Regions from separate parts of the Rhizobium sp. PRIMUS64 genome, predicted to be linked through region 1. Evidence: riboswitches for the same ligand, from Rfam matches in the RefSeq annotation. Region 1 holds a riboswitch; the other holds the start of a gene.
The links. A riboswitch is a leader RNA that binds a small molecule or an ion and turns the genes downstream of it on or off. The one in region 1 is predicted to bind S-adenosylmethionine.

Region 1 (7,992 bases):
GCGCCGATTTCGCGCGCATAGTCGGCGGCCTCGATCGGCGCGGCGTTGACGCCGGAATTGGAGGCAATGATGATGACATCGCCCGGCTGCATGCCGTAACGCTCCAGCATCGGCCGCACCAGGCCCTGTGTCCGCTCATACACCGAACTGATGACCGCACCCTCATGCAGCATGGCCGAGCCGACGAGCACCGGCACGGTGAAAGCGAGCCCGCCGGCACGATAGTGCACCTCTTCCGCCAGCATATGCGAATGGCCGGTGCCAAAGACATAGACGCGCTTGTCGCCGTGGGCAGCATCAAGGATGACGGCTGCTGCCTGCGCCATCGGCTCGGCAAGCACCTGCTTCAGCTCTTCCAGCCGGCCGATCAGGTTGGAGAAATAGGCATCGGTAATGTCGGTCATCCCGCTTCTCCTAGAGCATGTCGCGCAAAAGTGTGCCGCGGTTTTGCGATAACGACATGCGTAAAAACAAAGATCTAAAGCGCGAAGAGCGAATCTGAAAGATCGCAACGCGCCTTAGCGTTCAGGCCGCTTCGCCGCCGAGCCAGGTGGCGGTGACGGCAAGCGCATCGGTCAGATGCACGAGATCGGCGCGTGTCCCCGGCGAGAGATGGCCGCGATCAGCAAGCCGGAGGAACCGGGCCGGATAAAGGGTCGCCATGCGTAACGCCTCGGCGAGCGTCAGATCGAGATAGGTGACGCCGTAACGGATCGTCGAGATCATGTCGACATCGGAACCGGCCAGCGTGCCGTCGGAAAGCACCAGCTTCGAGCAGAAGCCGCCTCTTTCGCGCCGGACGGTGCGCCCGTTCAGCGTGAACGAATCCTTCTCCGAGCCGACAAGCGACATCGCGTCGGTGACGAAGAACAGCTTGCCTTCGCCGCGCTTGGCGCGCAGTGCCGTGCGCAAGGCCTTCGGATCGACGTGATGGCCATCGGCGATGATGCCGCACCAGGTCGAGGGATGATCGATCGCCGCGCCGACGAGACCAGGCGCACGGTGTCCCAGCTGGCTCATGGCGTTGAAGAGATGCGTGACGCCCCGCGCGCCGGCATCGAAACGCTCTTCCGCCGCCTCGCTCGAACAATCGGAATGGCCGATGCTGATGGTGACACCGGCTTCCGCAAGCTCGCGCACCTGGGCAACCGTCACCTGCTCGGCCGCCATTGTGACGAGCAGAGTGCCGATCGCCTCGCGTGCCTGGATGAAGGCCTTGACGTCGCGGTCCTCCACCGGTCGCATCAGTTCGGCCAGATGCGCACCCTTCCTCGCAGGCGCCAGATGCGGACCTTCGAGATGCAGACCGGCAACGCCGCGGTTCGCCTTGACAGCCTCCTTGGCCGCCTCGATGGCGGCAATGGACGCTTCTGATGTATCGGTAATCAGTGTCGGCAGCAGCGACGTCGTGCCATAGGGCCGGTGCCCGCCGGCGATAATGTCCATCGAGGCGGCGGAAGGCTCGTCGTTCAGCATCCGCCCGGCGCCGCCATTGACCTGCGCATCGATGAAGCCGGCCGACAGAATACCGCCCGCAAGCGTCACCACCTCGCCGTCCGGCAGATCATCTCTGGCGACGATCGCTTCGACGCGGCCATCGGCAACGATGAGCGCCTTGTCGTCATGGAAGCGCTCGCCGTCGAAGATGCGGGCGCCGAGGAAGATCTTGCGGACCATCAGACCGTCTCCGTCACCTTGAGCAGGTTCGCCGGCTTGTCGGGATCAAAGCCCTTGCGGCGCGTCACCGACTCGATCAGCCGGTAATAGACGAGCAGCGACACCAGCGGATCGACGAGGCCGTTGCCCGTTGTCGGCACGCGCAGATGGACACCGGAAAGCGGCTGCGCCGAGAAGCCGACAGTGGTGGCGCCGAGCTTCTGCAGGCGCTCCAGCGCCTGGACATTGTTGGCGAAGGCCGCATCGTCGGGTGCGAAGGCGACGATCGGGAAGCCCGGCTGCACCAGGCGCATGGGGCCGTGCATCAGTTCCGCCAGCGAGAAGGCCTCGGCATGCAGGCCGGAGGTTTCCTTGGCCTTCAGCGCCGCTTCGAGTGCGATCGCAAAGGCCGGGCCGCGGCCGGCGGTATAGAGCGAGGTCGCATTGAACAGCACCTCCTCGGCTGCCGCCGTGTCGATCCCGGCGGTCGCCGACAGCGCCTGCGGCAGCTTGTCGAGCGCGGCCTGCAGGTCGGACGCGCCGCCGATCGCAGCCGTCACACCGGCAAGGGCGGCGACCGAGGCTATGAAGGATTTCGTCGCCGCGACGCTCTTTTCCGCGCCGGCATTGAGGCCGAGAACGATATCGGCCTGTTTCGCAAGCGGGCTGTCGGTGACGTTGACGACGGCGATCGTCGTCGCTCCGCCCTTCTTCGCCGCATCCTGCAACGCGACGATATCGGGGCTGGCACCCGACTGCGAGACGGTGAAATGGACGCCGCCCTTCAGATGCAGCGCCGCACCGTAGACGGAAGCGATCGACGGACCGACCGAGGCGACCGGAACGCCGCAGGTAATCTCGAAAAGATATTTGAAAAAGGTGGCGGCGTGGTCCGAGGAGCCGCGCGCCGCCGTCGTCACCACGCTCGGGCGGGCGGACGAAAACAGCCGGGCAATCTCGGCAAAGACCGGTTTTTCCTTTTCGAGAAGCGTGGCCACCACCTCTGGCGATTGGCCGGCTTCTTGCAGCATCAGTGACTGGTTGTCATTCATAGGTCATCTCCGATTCTCAATTCGGCTACGAAATCATAGGCATCGCCGCGATAATGCGAGCGGGTGTATTCGACGACGCGCTGGTCTTCCAGGCGCGAGACGCGTTCGATCAGGAGCGCCGGCGCGCCTGATTTGACGTTCAGGATTGCGGCGGAGGACGGGTCGAGCGTGACCGCCGTCAGCCGCTGCAGCGCGCGCACGGGCCTGTGGCCGCTGGCCGTCAGCGCATCGTAGAGCGATCCCTCGCCGCCGGCATCGTGCCCGAGGAACTTGATCGGCACCACGGCGCGTTCAATCGCCAGCGGCAGGCCGTCGGCAAGGCGCAAGCGGTCGAGTCTCAGCACCGGCTCGTCGCCGCCGAGGCCGAGCAGGAAGGATTCCTCCGGCGACGGCGTATTGACCGCCCGCGACAATATCCGTGCGGCCGGCAGACGCCCGCGTGAACGCATGTCGGCGGAGAAGGAGGAAAGCCGCCAGAGCGACTGTTCCATCCGCTCCACTCTGCTCGACACGAAAGTACCGCTTCCGTGGCGCGATTCCAATGCGCCGGACGCCATCAGATCGCGATAGGCGGTGCGCACGGTCACACGGCCGAGCTTCAGAGCTTCGGCAAGGTCGCGCTCGCCCGGGAGTGCGGTGCCGGGCTTCAGCAGCCCTTCCTGAATGAGGCCGGTCAGCGTCTGCGCCAGCCGCTTGTAGAGCGGCCCGGTCAATGCCTCGTCACGCAGGCCGCGGCTATTCAATTCCGCTATCAGACTGGTTCTATCCATGGACGCGCAATAGAACCTATATAGGACCAATCGGCAAGACAGAATCGAGTGCCGAAAGAAAAAACCCTCGCCGGCGGGCCGGCGAGGGTTTTCATAGCGACCAAATCTGACAACCGTGCGTCGACAGCGCCCCGCGTTAGAAACGCGCGGCGCTGGAGGACGCTCAGTTCTTGGTGAAGATATAATCCGTCTCCTGGCGCAGCACTTCGCCGGGGCGCAGAACCGCATTCGGAAAACCCTGGTGATTGATGGCATCCGGCCAGACCTGCGTCTCCAGGCAGAAGCCGGCGAATGGACCGTATTTGCGCCCGCCGATGCCGGGAGCCCCGGTATCGAGCTTGAAGCCGGCATAGAACTGGACGCCTGGCTCGGTGCTGCGCACTTCCAGCGACACACCGGAATAAAGGCTGCGGGCGAGCGCAACGGTTCGTTTGGCGGTGCGCTCGGCGGACAGGCAGAAATTATGGTCGTAGAACACCTGTTCGCTGCCGACGAAACGCTTCATCGGCGCCATCTCGCGGAAATCGAATTCGGTGCCCTCGACGGAACGGATCTCGCCGGTCGGCACCTGCTTCTCATCGGTCGGCAGATAATGATCGGCGGCAATCATGATATCGTGGCCAAGCGCATCGTCGCGACCGTCGAGATTGAAATAGGCGTGCTGGCAGACATTGGCGAGCGTCGGCTGGTCGCTGGTCGATTCGTAGGTGATCGACAGTTCACCGTTGCCATGCACCCAGAAAGTCGCCTGGATGGTGCAATTGCCGGGATAGCCGGCGCGGCCATCGGGATCGACGATCTTCAGCACCACGCGGTCGACGTCATGCTCGACGATCGTCCAGTTGCGTTTGGCGATATTGTCGCTGCCGCCATGCAGATGCGTCACGCCGTTTTCATTCAGTTCGAGCTGATAGTCCTTGTCGTCAAGCGTAAACCTGCCGCCGCCGACGCGGTTGGCGCAGCGGCCGGGTGTCGCGCCGAAATAGGATGAATAGAGGGGGTAGCTGTCGAAATCGTCGAAGCCGAGCTGCAGCGGCGCGTCATGTCCCTCGAGGCGCAAATCCTGGATGACTGCGCCCCAGCTTATGATCTTGGCCGTCAGCCCACCGCCCTTGATCACGACGCGATAGACGGTTTCGCCCGCCTTCGTCTGCCCGAAAACGTCCCGCTCCAACTTATCCGACATGATCGACCGTCCATTCTATCTCTGATGCGAATTCCTCAATTCGGAATCGATTTGAGGAATTTGCAGCGATTCAAACTGTGCATTGCACGTCCGATGAAGACGCGCGGTGTGGTAGGGTTCGGGACAGGAACCTGCCCGCATTTGCTTCATTCCGCAACCGGCGGATCAGAAAGAAAATGCCGCAGCAGTGAGGCGGCGGCACCGGCTCGGGGCGCGATCGGCAAGGTCAGAGGTCCGTGCCGATCTCTTCCACATCAAAGGGCGTCGTCTGGTAGATTTCGTTGATCCAGTTGCCGAACAGGAGATGCGCATGGCTGCGCCAGCGGTTCTGCGGCGCAAGCGCCGGATCGTTATGCGGGAAGTAATTGTGCGGCATCTTGATCGGCACGCCGGCATCGACGTCGCGAAAATACTCGTCGGAAAGCGAGGTGGAATCATATTCGACATGGTTGAACATGTAGAGCCGCCGGCCCTTCTTCTCGTGCACGAGACACACGCCCATCTCGGGTGATTCCATCAGGATCTCCAGGTTTTCGGACTTCTCGATATCGGCGCGGCGCACTTCGGTCCAGCGCGACACCGGCACTTCGAAATTGTCGGAAAAGCCGTTGAGATAGATCGACGAAGGCTTCAGGTTGCGGTGGCGGTAAACCCCGAAGGCCTTCTCTTTGAGCTCGTATTTCGGAACGCCGTGGAAATGATAGATCGCCGCCATCGCGCCCCAGCAGACGTTCATCGTCGAATGGACATTCGTTTCCGTCCAGTCGAGAATCTGCTGCATCTCCGCCCAATAGGTGACGTCCTCATAGGGCAAGAGCTCGATCGGCGCCCCGGTGATGATGAAGCCGTCGAACTTGCGGTGTTTTACCTCCTCCCAGGTCTGGTAGAAGGCAAGCAGATGATCTTCTGACGTATTCTTCGCCTTGTGGCCGCCGATACGGATGAGCGACAGTTCCACCTGCAGCGGCGAGGCGCCGACGAGACGCGCCATCTGCAATTCGGTCTTGATCTTGTTCGGCATGAGGTTGAGCAGCCCGATCTGCAACGGTCGGATATCCTGACGGATCGCCAACGTCTCGGTCATCACCCGCACACCTTCCTGAACCAGGGTTTCGAAGGCGGGCAGCGTATCGGGGATCTTGATGGGCATTGCGGTCACTCGATCAAAAACAAAAACCGGCGGCGAAAAAAATCGCTACCGGTCCGCACGCGGCCCTTTAGCGATTTTTTTAACGTGGCTGCAAGCCGGCCGGCCAAATCACCACGGAGCGCTTTAATTAGACCCAGTCGGGTCGCGAATCAACTGTCGACTGCAGTCAAGTGACCTCTGCCGCATCATCACAGTTTAATGAATGATAGAATCTGTTGATAGACCCGTAACGCCACCATGTTATTTATAGGGGCATGGGCGATTTGGAAAAGCGTAATGGCAGATAAGATTGAGGGGAGGCCGGGCATCCGGAGGCAGGATAGGGTAGGGTATGATTTCAGCCTGACATATCGCCTCGGCGTCATGTTCTCAGCATTCTGGAATTCGGAAGTGCGTGGCAGGGTGCTGTTTCTGGCGACCGTGCTGATCCTCGTTATCCTGGCGACGTCCTACGGCCAGGTCATATTGAACGAGTGGAATGCGCCCTTCTATGACTCGCTGGAGCGCCGCGACCTCGGCGAATTCTTCCACCAACTCGAAATCTTCGCGATGATCGCCGGCACGCTGCTGCTGCTCAACGTGCTGCAGGCCTGGCTGAACCAGATGACGGCGCTCTATATGCGTGAAGGCCTGTCACGCGATCTCGTCGACCAGTGGCTGAAGCGCAAGCGGGCACTGCGGCTTGCCTCCAGCGGCCTGATCGGCGTCAATCCGGACCAGCGTCTGCACGAGGATTCCCGCAACCTTGCCGAAAGCACGACAGGGCTCGTTCTCGGCCTGCTGCAGTCGACCATCCTCCTGGTGAGCTTCATCGGCGTGCTCTGGGAGCTTTCGAGCGGCTTCATCTTCCGCATCAGCGGCCACAGCTTCTCCATTCCGGGCTACATGGTCTGGGCGGCGATTTTCTATGCCGCTTCCGCCTCGGTGCTGAGCCAGGTCGTCGGCCGCAAGCTGGTCAAGCTCAATGCCGACCGTTTTTCGAAAGAAGCCGAGCTTCGCTTCACGCTGATGCATGCCAATGAGAACATGCCGGCGATCACCGTTGCCCGCGGCGAGGAGAACGAGCGCCGACGTATCAACACCGACATCAGCTCGGTACTGACAGTCGTCAAGCGGCTCGCCATGGCCAATACCAATCTCACCTGGGTTTCGGCCGGCTACGGCTGGCTGGTAATCGTCATCCCGATCATCGTTGCCGCCCCAGCTTATTTCTCCGGCGGCCTCACCCTCGGCCAGCTGATGATGTCGGTCGGCGCCTTCAACCAGGTCAACACGGCGCTGCGCTGGTATGTCTCCAATTTCGGCCCGATCGCCGAGTGGCGCGCCACGCTGATGCGCGTCACCGATTTCCGCCAGGCGCTGCTCGACATGGACGAGGACTTCGACCTGAAGGACAGCATCGCCTATGAAAACGCCGCGCCCGACACACTGACGTTGAAGGATGTGGTGATCGTCGCCAAAGTCGGCGAAGATATCGAGGAATGCGGCGGTTTCCGACTGCGTGAAACCAATGTCGTGATCAAGGCCGGCGAAAGGATCATGATCAACGGCGATCACAGCGTCAACCGCAAGCTGCTGTTCCAGGCGATGGCCGGCCTCTGGCCGTGCGGTAGTGGCACGATGGGCCTGCCGCCAATCGACGACATGCTCTTCGTTCCGCAGGTTGCTTATGTTCCCGGCGGCACGCTGCGCGAGGCGCTGGCCTTTCCCGAACGTCCCGAAGCCTACGAGAAAGCCGCCGTCGAGGCGGCCCTCGACAAGGTTGGCCTGCATTCGCTGATCGCAAGGCTCGATACCCGCGCCCGCTGGGACAAGCTGCTCGAAGGCGACCAGCAGAAAGCGATCGGATTTGCCCGCCTCCTGCTCGTGCGCCCGCGCTGGATCATCTTCGACGAAGTGCTGGAAGGCATGGAGCCGGAACTGCAGGAAACAATGGCCAACCTGCTCGTCTCCATGCCCGAAAGCGGCATGATCTATATCGGCCGCTCCGAGGCCTATCTCGAGGCGCTGAAGCCGCGCGTGCTGCATCTGCAAGCGCTGCCGTCAATTTCCGAGGAGCCGCCTGTCGCCCAGACCGGCGCCAGCGCCAGTGCGGGCGCTGCCGCCGTGCCCGCGCCGGCGCTTTAATACATGCCGCCCAAAAGTGTGGAGCTGTTTTGGGATGACGGCCTGCATAAG
Region 2 (7,992 bases), on a different contig from region 1:
TTTCGTGTCGTCAGCTCTCTCCGGCGAGGCGTAGAGTGATGTCATTCACGGCATTTGGGAGGGATGGACATGAAACCTGCAATCATCGGCCTCATCGGCACGCTCGTTCTCGCCGGATGCAGCACCGTCACCTATGGCGGCCCAGGCCTCGAACCCATACCGGGAAGCATCACCTATAGTGGCCAACCGCGCACCAAACTCACCAAATCACCGGTAGGGTCCGCCTTTCCGCATGATTTCATTGACCAGTACGGCCAGCAGGTGGAGGAAACCTACATCATCCAGCCCGACAGAAGCCTGATCATCGCGCATCGTCGGTACAAGCCGATCCGGTTTTTCGGGGATTAGGCGCATCAGGTATAGTTTGCGGGAGCTGGAGCGGGTGAAGGGAATCGAACCCTCGTATTCAGCTTGGGAAGCTGCTGCTCTACCATTGAGCTACACCCGCGTTGATGCGAGATTTCCAACAGATGGGGGCCGCTGTCAAGTCGCGGCCGCCGGGAGGGCTCAGATGCGGAAGTGCTTCGAGAGCTTGAGGCCCTGGGCCTGATAGTTGGAGCCGAGGCCGGAGCCGTAAAGGCTGGCGGGCTTTTCCTGCATATGCTCGTAAACGAGGCGGCCGACAATCTGGCCGTCTTCGAGGATGAAGGGCACCTCGTGGCTGCGGACTTCGAGCACGGCGCGGCTGCCGCGGCCGCCAGCCGGCGCGTGGCCGAAGCCCGGATCGAAGAAGCCGGCATAATGGACGCGGAATTCGCCGACCAGCGGATCGAAGGGGGTCATCTCGGCGGCATAATCCGGCGGCACGTGCACGGCCTCGCGCGAGACGAGGATATAAAACTCGTCGGGATCGAGGATCAACTCGTTGCGGCCGCGGCTATAGAGCGGTTCCCAGAAATCATAGATGTCGTGCTGGGCCTTCTTATCGACATCGACGACGGCGGTGTGATGTTTGCCGCGATAGCCGATCAGGCCCTCCTTGTCTCCGGCGAGGTCGATCGACAGCGCGATGCCGCCGCCGGAAACGTTGGGCAGCTTGCTGGCGACCAGCGTCTCGCTTTCATGCAGCTTCAACAGTTCCGGCTCGCCGAGCAGCGCCTGACCAACGCGGAAACGGATCTGCGACAGGCGCGAGCCGCGGCGCACGACGATCGGGAAGGTGCGCGGGCTGATTTCGAGATAGAGCGGGCCGGAATAGCCGGCCGGGATCTTGTCGAACTCCTGGGCGTAATCGGTAATGACGCGGGTGAAGATATCGAGGCGCCCGGTCGAGCTCTTCGGATTGGCCGAGGCCGACATGTCTGCCGGCAGCGCTAAGCTCTCCATCAGCGGCACGATGTAGACGCAGCCGGTTTCGAGCACCGCCCCCTCGGAGAGATCGATCACATGCAGGCTCAGCCGGTCGAGCTTGTCGGACACCAGATGCGAGGGGCCGGGCATGAAGCTGGCGCGCACGCGAAACGCCTTGGCGCCCAAGCGCAGGTCGAGGCTTGCCGGCTGGATCTGGTCGCGGTCCAGCTCCCGTTCGGAGATCAGACGCTCCGTTTCGAACAGCGCGGAGATCGCGCGATCCGCCAGAATTCCCGTTTCACGAGCCATCATGCCTCATCCATCATTTGCCGCCGACAAAACCAAACTCGGGGAATTGACGCAAGCAGCTAACAGCAGTATTGCAGAATTATCCCGTGGTGATTTGGCCGGTCGGCTTGCAGCCACGTTAAACAAGTGGCTAAAAAGACCGGGTTGAAACCGGTCTGCTTTTGCGACCGGTTTTTTTGTTATGTGAAGGTGATGGCATGAGCAAGACCTGGCGCCCGGCAACCCAACTCGTCCACGGTGGCACGCTGCGTTCGCAATATGGCGAGACGTCCGAGGCAATCTATCTCACGCAAGGCTTCGTCTACGAGACGTCGGAGGCGGCCGAAGCCCGCTTCAAGGGCGAGACCGAGGGCTTCATCTACGCCCGCTACGGCAGCCCGACCAACGACATGTTCGAAAAGCGCATGTGCATGCTCGAAGGCGCCGAAGACGCCCGCGCCACCGCTTCCGGCATGGCCGCCGTCACCGCGGCGATCCTCTGCCAGCTGAAGGCCGGCGATCATATCGTCGCTGCGCGTGCCCTGTTCGGCTCCTGCCGCTGGGTCGTCGAGACGCTGGCGCCGAAATACGGCATCGACTGCACGCTGATCGACGGCCGGGATCTTGCGAACTGGGAAAAGGCGATCACGGCGAAGACCAAGGTGTTCTTCCTGGAAAGCCCGACCAACCCGACGCTCGAAGTGATCGATATCGCAGGCGTCGCCAAGCTCGCCAACCAGATCGGCGCCAAGGTCGTCGTCGACAACGTCTTTGCGACACCGCTCTTCCAGAAGCCCCTGGAGCTCGGCGCCCATATCGTCGTTTATTCCGCCACCAAGCATATTGACGGCCAGGGCCGCTGCCTCGGCGGCGTCGTGCTTTCCGACAAGGAATGGATCGACGAGAACCTGCACGATTATTTCCGCCATACCGGCCCGGCAATGTCGCCGTTCAACGCCTGGACGCTGTTGAAGGGCATCGAGACGCTGCCGCTGCGCGTGCGCCAGCAGACCGAGAATGCGGCAAAGATCGCCGATTTCCTGGCCGAGCAAGGCAAGGTCGCCAAGGTGATCTATCCCGGCCGCAAGGACCATCCGCAGGCCGATATCATCGCCAAGCAGATGACTGGCGGCTCGACGCTGGTCGCCTTCGAGCTGAAGGGCGGCAAGGATGCGGCCTTCGCGCTGCAGAACGCGCTTGAGATCGTCAAAATCTCCAACAATCTCGGCGACAGCAAGAGCCTGATCACCCATCCGGCGACGACGACGCACAAGAACCTGACGGAAGAGGCGCGCGCCGAACTCGGCATCTCGCCTGGTACGGTCCGCCTTTCGGCCGGCATCGAGGATACCGACGACCTGATCGAGGATTTCGCGCGGGCGCTTGCCAGGGTTTCGGCCTGATCTAGGGATAAACGCGGCCGGACCTCATTTGGGGTTCGGCCGTGCCGGACCTCACAAGGTGAGGCCGGGGGAACAAGTTTGCCCGCCGCGGCGTTCCGAACCGGAATTAACACTGACAATTAGGCTTAACGATCGAAAACCCTTCGGATCACAGCCGTTTCAGCGATGATAATTGTTCCGTTTCTTGACGGACAGGGCCTCTTATAAGATACGGGTAACATATCTTGACTAAGGTGCAAGGCATGTATCGCGCCCTCACAAGAGACATCGAAGTTATAGTCGAACCGTTCTATCTGGAGGAGCAATCCGATCCGGACGACGATCGCTATGTCTGGGGTTACCGGATTGTCATCAGCAACAATTCCGGCATCGCCGTTCGCCTGGTCAACCGTTACTGGAACATCACCGATCAGAATGGACAGGTGGACGAGGTCACGGGCCCCGGCGTCGTCGGCGAGCAGCCGCGGCTCAGCCCCGGCGACACCTACGAATACTCCTCCGGCTGCCCGCTCGACACGCCCTCAGGGCTGATGTTCGGCCATTACCAAATGGAAACGGATGAAGGCGAGATGTTCGATGTCGACATCCCCGCCTTCTCGCTGGATTCCCCCGGGCTGCTGCGCGTGCTTAACTGAGGCGATAGCGCACCGCCTCTTTTCAGAACTATTCGGCCGGCTGAAGCTCGGCCGGCTCGAAGCGGTAGGTGGTCGAGCAGAATTCGCAGGTGACGGCGATTTCGCCGTTTTCCTGGCTGGCTTCGATCTCTTCGGCCGAAAAGCCCTTCAGCACACCCTTGATCTTGTCGCGCGAGCAGCTGCAGCGATCAAAGACTGCGCGCGGTTCATAGACGCGCACGCCGCGCTCGTGGAACAGGCGAAACAGCAGCCGCTCGGTACCGACAAGCGGATCGGTGAGTTCATCGGCGTCGATGGTCTCGACCAGCGAACGGGCTTCGACCCAGGCATCGTCCTCGCCATGCGGGCGGTTGCCGGTGTCGCCGTCGCCGCCGTGGAGATCCGGCTGGCGCATGCGCTCCGGCGCTTCCGGCAGGAACTGGGCGACGAGGCCGCCTGCCCGCCAGCGATGGCGCGGCTTGCCCGCATCGTCACGATCGAAGAGTTCGGCCGCGGCAAGGCGGACGCGCGTCGGGATCTGCTCCGACTGGCGGAAATAGACGCCGGCAATTTCTTCCAGCGTAGTGCCGTCGAGCGCGACGATGCCCTGGTAAGGCTGGCTGAACTTGCCCTGGTCGATGGTGAAGGCGAGCACGCCCTTGCCGAGCAATTGCTCCGGCTCGGTTTCACCAGACTCGATCGCCTTATTGAGCAGCGCCTGATCGAAACGGGCATAGGCGCGGACATTTTCCGGCGTCGAGAAATCGGCGACGAGGAGATCGACCGGGCCATCGCCCTTGGTCTGCACCGTGAACTTGCCGTCGAACTTCAGCGAGGTGCCGAGCAGCACCGTCAGCACGACGACTTCGGCAAGCAGCCGGGCAACGGGTGCGGGATAATGATGGCGCTCGAGGATCGCATCGAGCATCGGGCCGAGCTGGACGGCGCGACCGCGCACATCCAGCCCCTCCACCTGGAAGGGGACGACATGGTCATCGCCGGCGAAATCAAACTGGCCGAGGGCGGCTGCAGCTTCTGCCATGGCTTTCACTCCTAGTTTTCAGAGCGATGGGCCAGCGTGCCCTTCGCTCACGCGGTCGCGAGTTTGTGACTCGCGACGTCCGATTATGGTTCAGATCGCGCCCAGGCACCAAGCAAGAATCGACTTCTGCGCATGAAGACGGTTTTCCGCCTCATCGAAGACCACAGATTGCGGACCGTCGATCACTTCGTCCGTCACTTCCTCACCGCGATGGGCGGGCAGGCAATGCATGAACAATGCATCATTGCCGGCTTTGGCCATCAAGGCCGCGTTGACCTGATAAGGCTGGAAGACATTGTGACCCCGGGCCCGATGTTCCTGATTCATGGAGACCCAGGTATCGGTCACCACGCAATCGACGCCGGCGACCGCACGGTCGGCATCATGGCAGAGCATGATTTCGGCGCCCTCATTGCGGGCCCAGTTCAGATAGTGATCCTTGGGCTCGGAGCCAAGGGGTACGGCCATGTTCATGCGGTAGCCGAAACGCGCGGCCCCCTCGACCAGCGAATGCAGCACATTGTTGCCGTCGCCGGTCCAGGCGATGGTCTTGCCCTTGATCGGGCCGCGGTGCTCTTCGAAGGTCATGATGTCGGCCATGATCTGGCAAGGATGGGTGTCATCCGTCAGCGCATTGATCACAGGCACGGTCGCATGCTCGGCAAGCTCGACCAGCCGCGAATGTTCGGTGGTGCGGATCATGATCGCATCGACATAGCGCGACAGCACCTTGGCGGTGTCGCCGATCGTCTCGGCGCGGCCGAGCTGCATCTCGGTGCCGGACAGGAACAGCGTTTCGCCGCCGAGCTGGCGCATGCCGACGTCGAAGGAGACGCGGGTGCGCGTCGACGGCTTCTCGAAGATCATCGCCAGCATCTTGCCGGCGAGCGGCTTGTCGCCCTTGCCGGCCTTGAAGGCCTGCTTGCGGGCGAGCGCATCGTTCATGATGGTTCTGAGATCGGCTGATGTGACCGCCGAAAGATCGAGGAAATGTTTAGGAGCCATAGTCTTCTTACCTGTGCTGCGCCCGAAGGCGGCAATCTCGTCAAGCCGTCTTCTTGACCTTGGAGGCGCGAATGCTCTCGGCGGCGCGCTCGATGCGGGCAAGGCCCTCGCGGGCTTCCTCGGCGGTGACCACGAGGGGCGGAAGAAGGCGGATGACATTGTCGCCGGCGGGCACGCCGAGCAGATGGGCGGCGCGGATCGCCTGCAGCAGTTCGGCTGAGGGAACGGCAGCCTTGACGCCGAGCAACAGCCCCTCGCCTCTGATATCTTCGATCACATCGGGATAACGATCCTTCAGTGAGGCGAGGCCCTGGCGGAAGACCAGTGCGACGTCGCGCACATGCTGGAGGAAGCCATCGGCAAGGATGATGTCGAGCACGGCGCTGCCGACGGCCATGGCGAGCGGATTGCCGCCATAGGTCGAGCCATGCGTGCCGGCCTTCATGCCGGAGGCGGCCTCTGATGTGGCAAGGCAGGCGCCGAGCGGGAAACCGCCGCCGATGCCCTTGGCGACAGCCATGATGTCGGGGGTCACGCCCGCCCATTCATGGGCGAAGAGCTTGCCGGTGCGGCCGATGCCGGTCTGGACCTCGTCGAGGATCAACAGCAGGCCGTTGTCGTCGCAGAGCTGGCGGAGCGCCTTCATGAACTCGGTGGTGGCAGGACGGACACCGCCCTCGCCCTGCACCGGCTCGATGAGAATTCCAGCCGTGGCATCGGTGATCGCGGCGCGGACCGCTTCGATGTCGCCGAAAGCCACCTGATCGAAACCCGGCGCCTTGGGGCCGAAGCCTTCGAGATATTTCTCTTGGCCGCCGGCAGCGATCGTCGCCAGCGTCCGTCCGTGGAAGGCGCCTTCGAAGGTGATGATATGGAAGCGCTCGGGATGGCCCTTGGAAAACTGATAGCGGCGCGCCGTCTTGATCGCGCATTCGAGCGCCTCGGCACCCGAATTGGTGAAGAACACCTTGTCGGCGAAGGTGGCGTCCGTCAGCCGTTTTGCCAGACGTTCCTGACCGGGGATCTCATAGATGTTCGACAGGTGCCAGACCTTGTCGGCCTGCTCCTTCAGTGCGCCCACGACATGCGGATTGCTGTGGCCGACTGACGTGACGGCAACGCCAGCGCCGAAATCGAGATATCGCTCGCCGCTTTCGGTGATCAGCCACACGCCCTCGCCTCGCTCGAACCGCAGCGGGGCACGAGAATAGGTGTCATAAAGCGGCGCGGCTTCAGCCATGGCGCGATCTCCATCAAGTTGCCGGGCAATGACTCCGGCTAAGGAAACCAGGCCCGAAAAATCAAAAATGCCGCCTTGCGGCGGCGAGGGGCACTATTTCCTTTTCGCGCTGCAATGTCAACAAAACTGCGCCCTTAGCGTATGCAGCAAGGGTGTACAGCGGCATTTTCAGTCTTCAACAGGCATTATTGCAGAAATGCCACGCAGAGGCAGCAAGTTGGGGAAAACTACGAATTCGATTCATCCGGATTCATGCGACTCTTGTCACGGAGTCAGCCTCACACTAGGTTAAAGATCAATTACTAGACTGCATGCGGCGGAACTAGTCACCAAAATTGATCAAGCGTTTCTTGTTTCGGAGCTCCCGGGACAACGGTGAGGGATTCTGCCATCACCAACGCAAAAGGTGGAGACAGGGCATGAACTGGACAGACGAGCGGGTCGAGAAACTCAAGAAACTTTGGGCCGAAGGACTGAGCGCCAGCCAGATCGCTGCGCAGCTTGGCGGAGTCAGCAGAAATGCGGTCATCGGCAAAGTGCACCGGCTGAGCCTTCCGGGCCGTGCCAAGGCCGGCGGCACCAACACCGCCGCACGAACGCCGAAGCGCAATACGTCGGCGCCGCGCGCGCCGAACTACGCCTCACGGGTCGCCACGCGCACCGTTACCCGCCAGCAGGGCGCGACCATGCTGAAGGAAGAGATCGAGATCGAAACGATCGAGGAAATGGAATACGTGCCGAGAGGCAACGTGGTCGTGCCGATTTCCCGACGCCTCGGCCTGACGGAACTGACCGAACGCACCTGCAAGTGGCCGGTCGGCGATCCGCTGAAGGACGACTTCCATTTCTGCGGCTGCGAATCCCCCGACAATTCGCCCTATTGCAGCTATCACCAGAAGCTTGCCTACCAGCCGGTCAACGAACGCCGCCGGGCAGCCGCGCGGGCCAGCTGAGCGGGCTGACCATCGTTAGAATGCAGAAACGGGCCGAGTGGCCCGTTTTTTTGTTGCTGGATGGAAGCTCAGGTTTTCCTCCGTCATGCTCGGCCTTGTGCCGAGCGCAGATCCTCGGCACGAGGCCGAGGATGACGTCGCGGTTTTGCCAGGGATT

Region 2: another riboswitch for S-adenosylmethionine. It lies ahead of MOV76_RS35820 (O-succinylhomoserine sulfhydrylase); the one in region 1 lies ahead of metA (homoserine O-succinyltransferase).

What each region holds. Positions count from the first base shown of each region.
Region 1 covers NZ_JALBGX010000057.1:10,976-18,967, reverse strand. Annotated here, with positions in the region: gene MOV76_RS21570 (SIS domain-containing protein) at 1-404, opposite strand, end outside; gene nagA (N-acetylglucosamine-6-phosphate deacetylase) at 526-1,677, opposite strand; gene MOV76_RS21560 (SIS domain-containing protein) at 1,677-2,708, opposite strand; gene MOV76_RS21555 (GntR family transcriptional regulator) at 2,705-3,478, opposite strand; gene MOV76_RS21550 (aldose epimerase family protein) at 3,642-4,664, opposite strand; gene metA (homoserine O-succinyltransferase) at 4,891-5,814, opposite strand; SAM riboswitch at 5,862-5,939, opposite strand; gene MOV76_RS21540 (ABC transporter ATP-binding protein/permease) at 6,052-7,941, shown strand.
Region 2 covers NZ_JALBGX010000182.1:851-8,842, forward strand. Annotated here, with positions in the region: gene MOV76_RS35805 (hypothetical protein) at 70-348, shown strand; tRNA gene MOV76_RS35810 (tRNA-Gly) at 375-448, opposite strand; gene MOV76_RS35815 (2'-deoxycytidine 5'-triphosphate deaminase) at 508-1,602, opposite strand; SAM riboswitch at 1,676-1,754, shown strand; gene MOV76_RS35820 (O-succinylhomoserine sulfhydrylase) at 1,797-2,981, shown strand; gene apaG (Co2+/Mg2+ efflux protein ApaG) at 3,224-3,616, shown strand; gene MOV76_RS35830 (Hsp33 family molecular chaperone) at 3,645-4,637, opposite strand; gene argF (ornithine carbamoyltransferase) at 4,728-5,642, opposite strand; gene MOV76_RS35840 (aspartate aminotransferase family protein) at 5,683-6,882, opposite strand; gene MOV76_RS35845 (GcrA family cell cycle regulator) at 7,302-7,835, shown strand.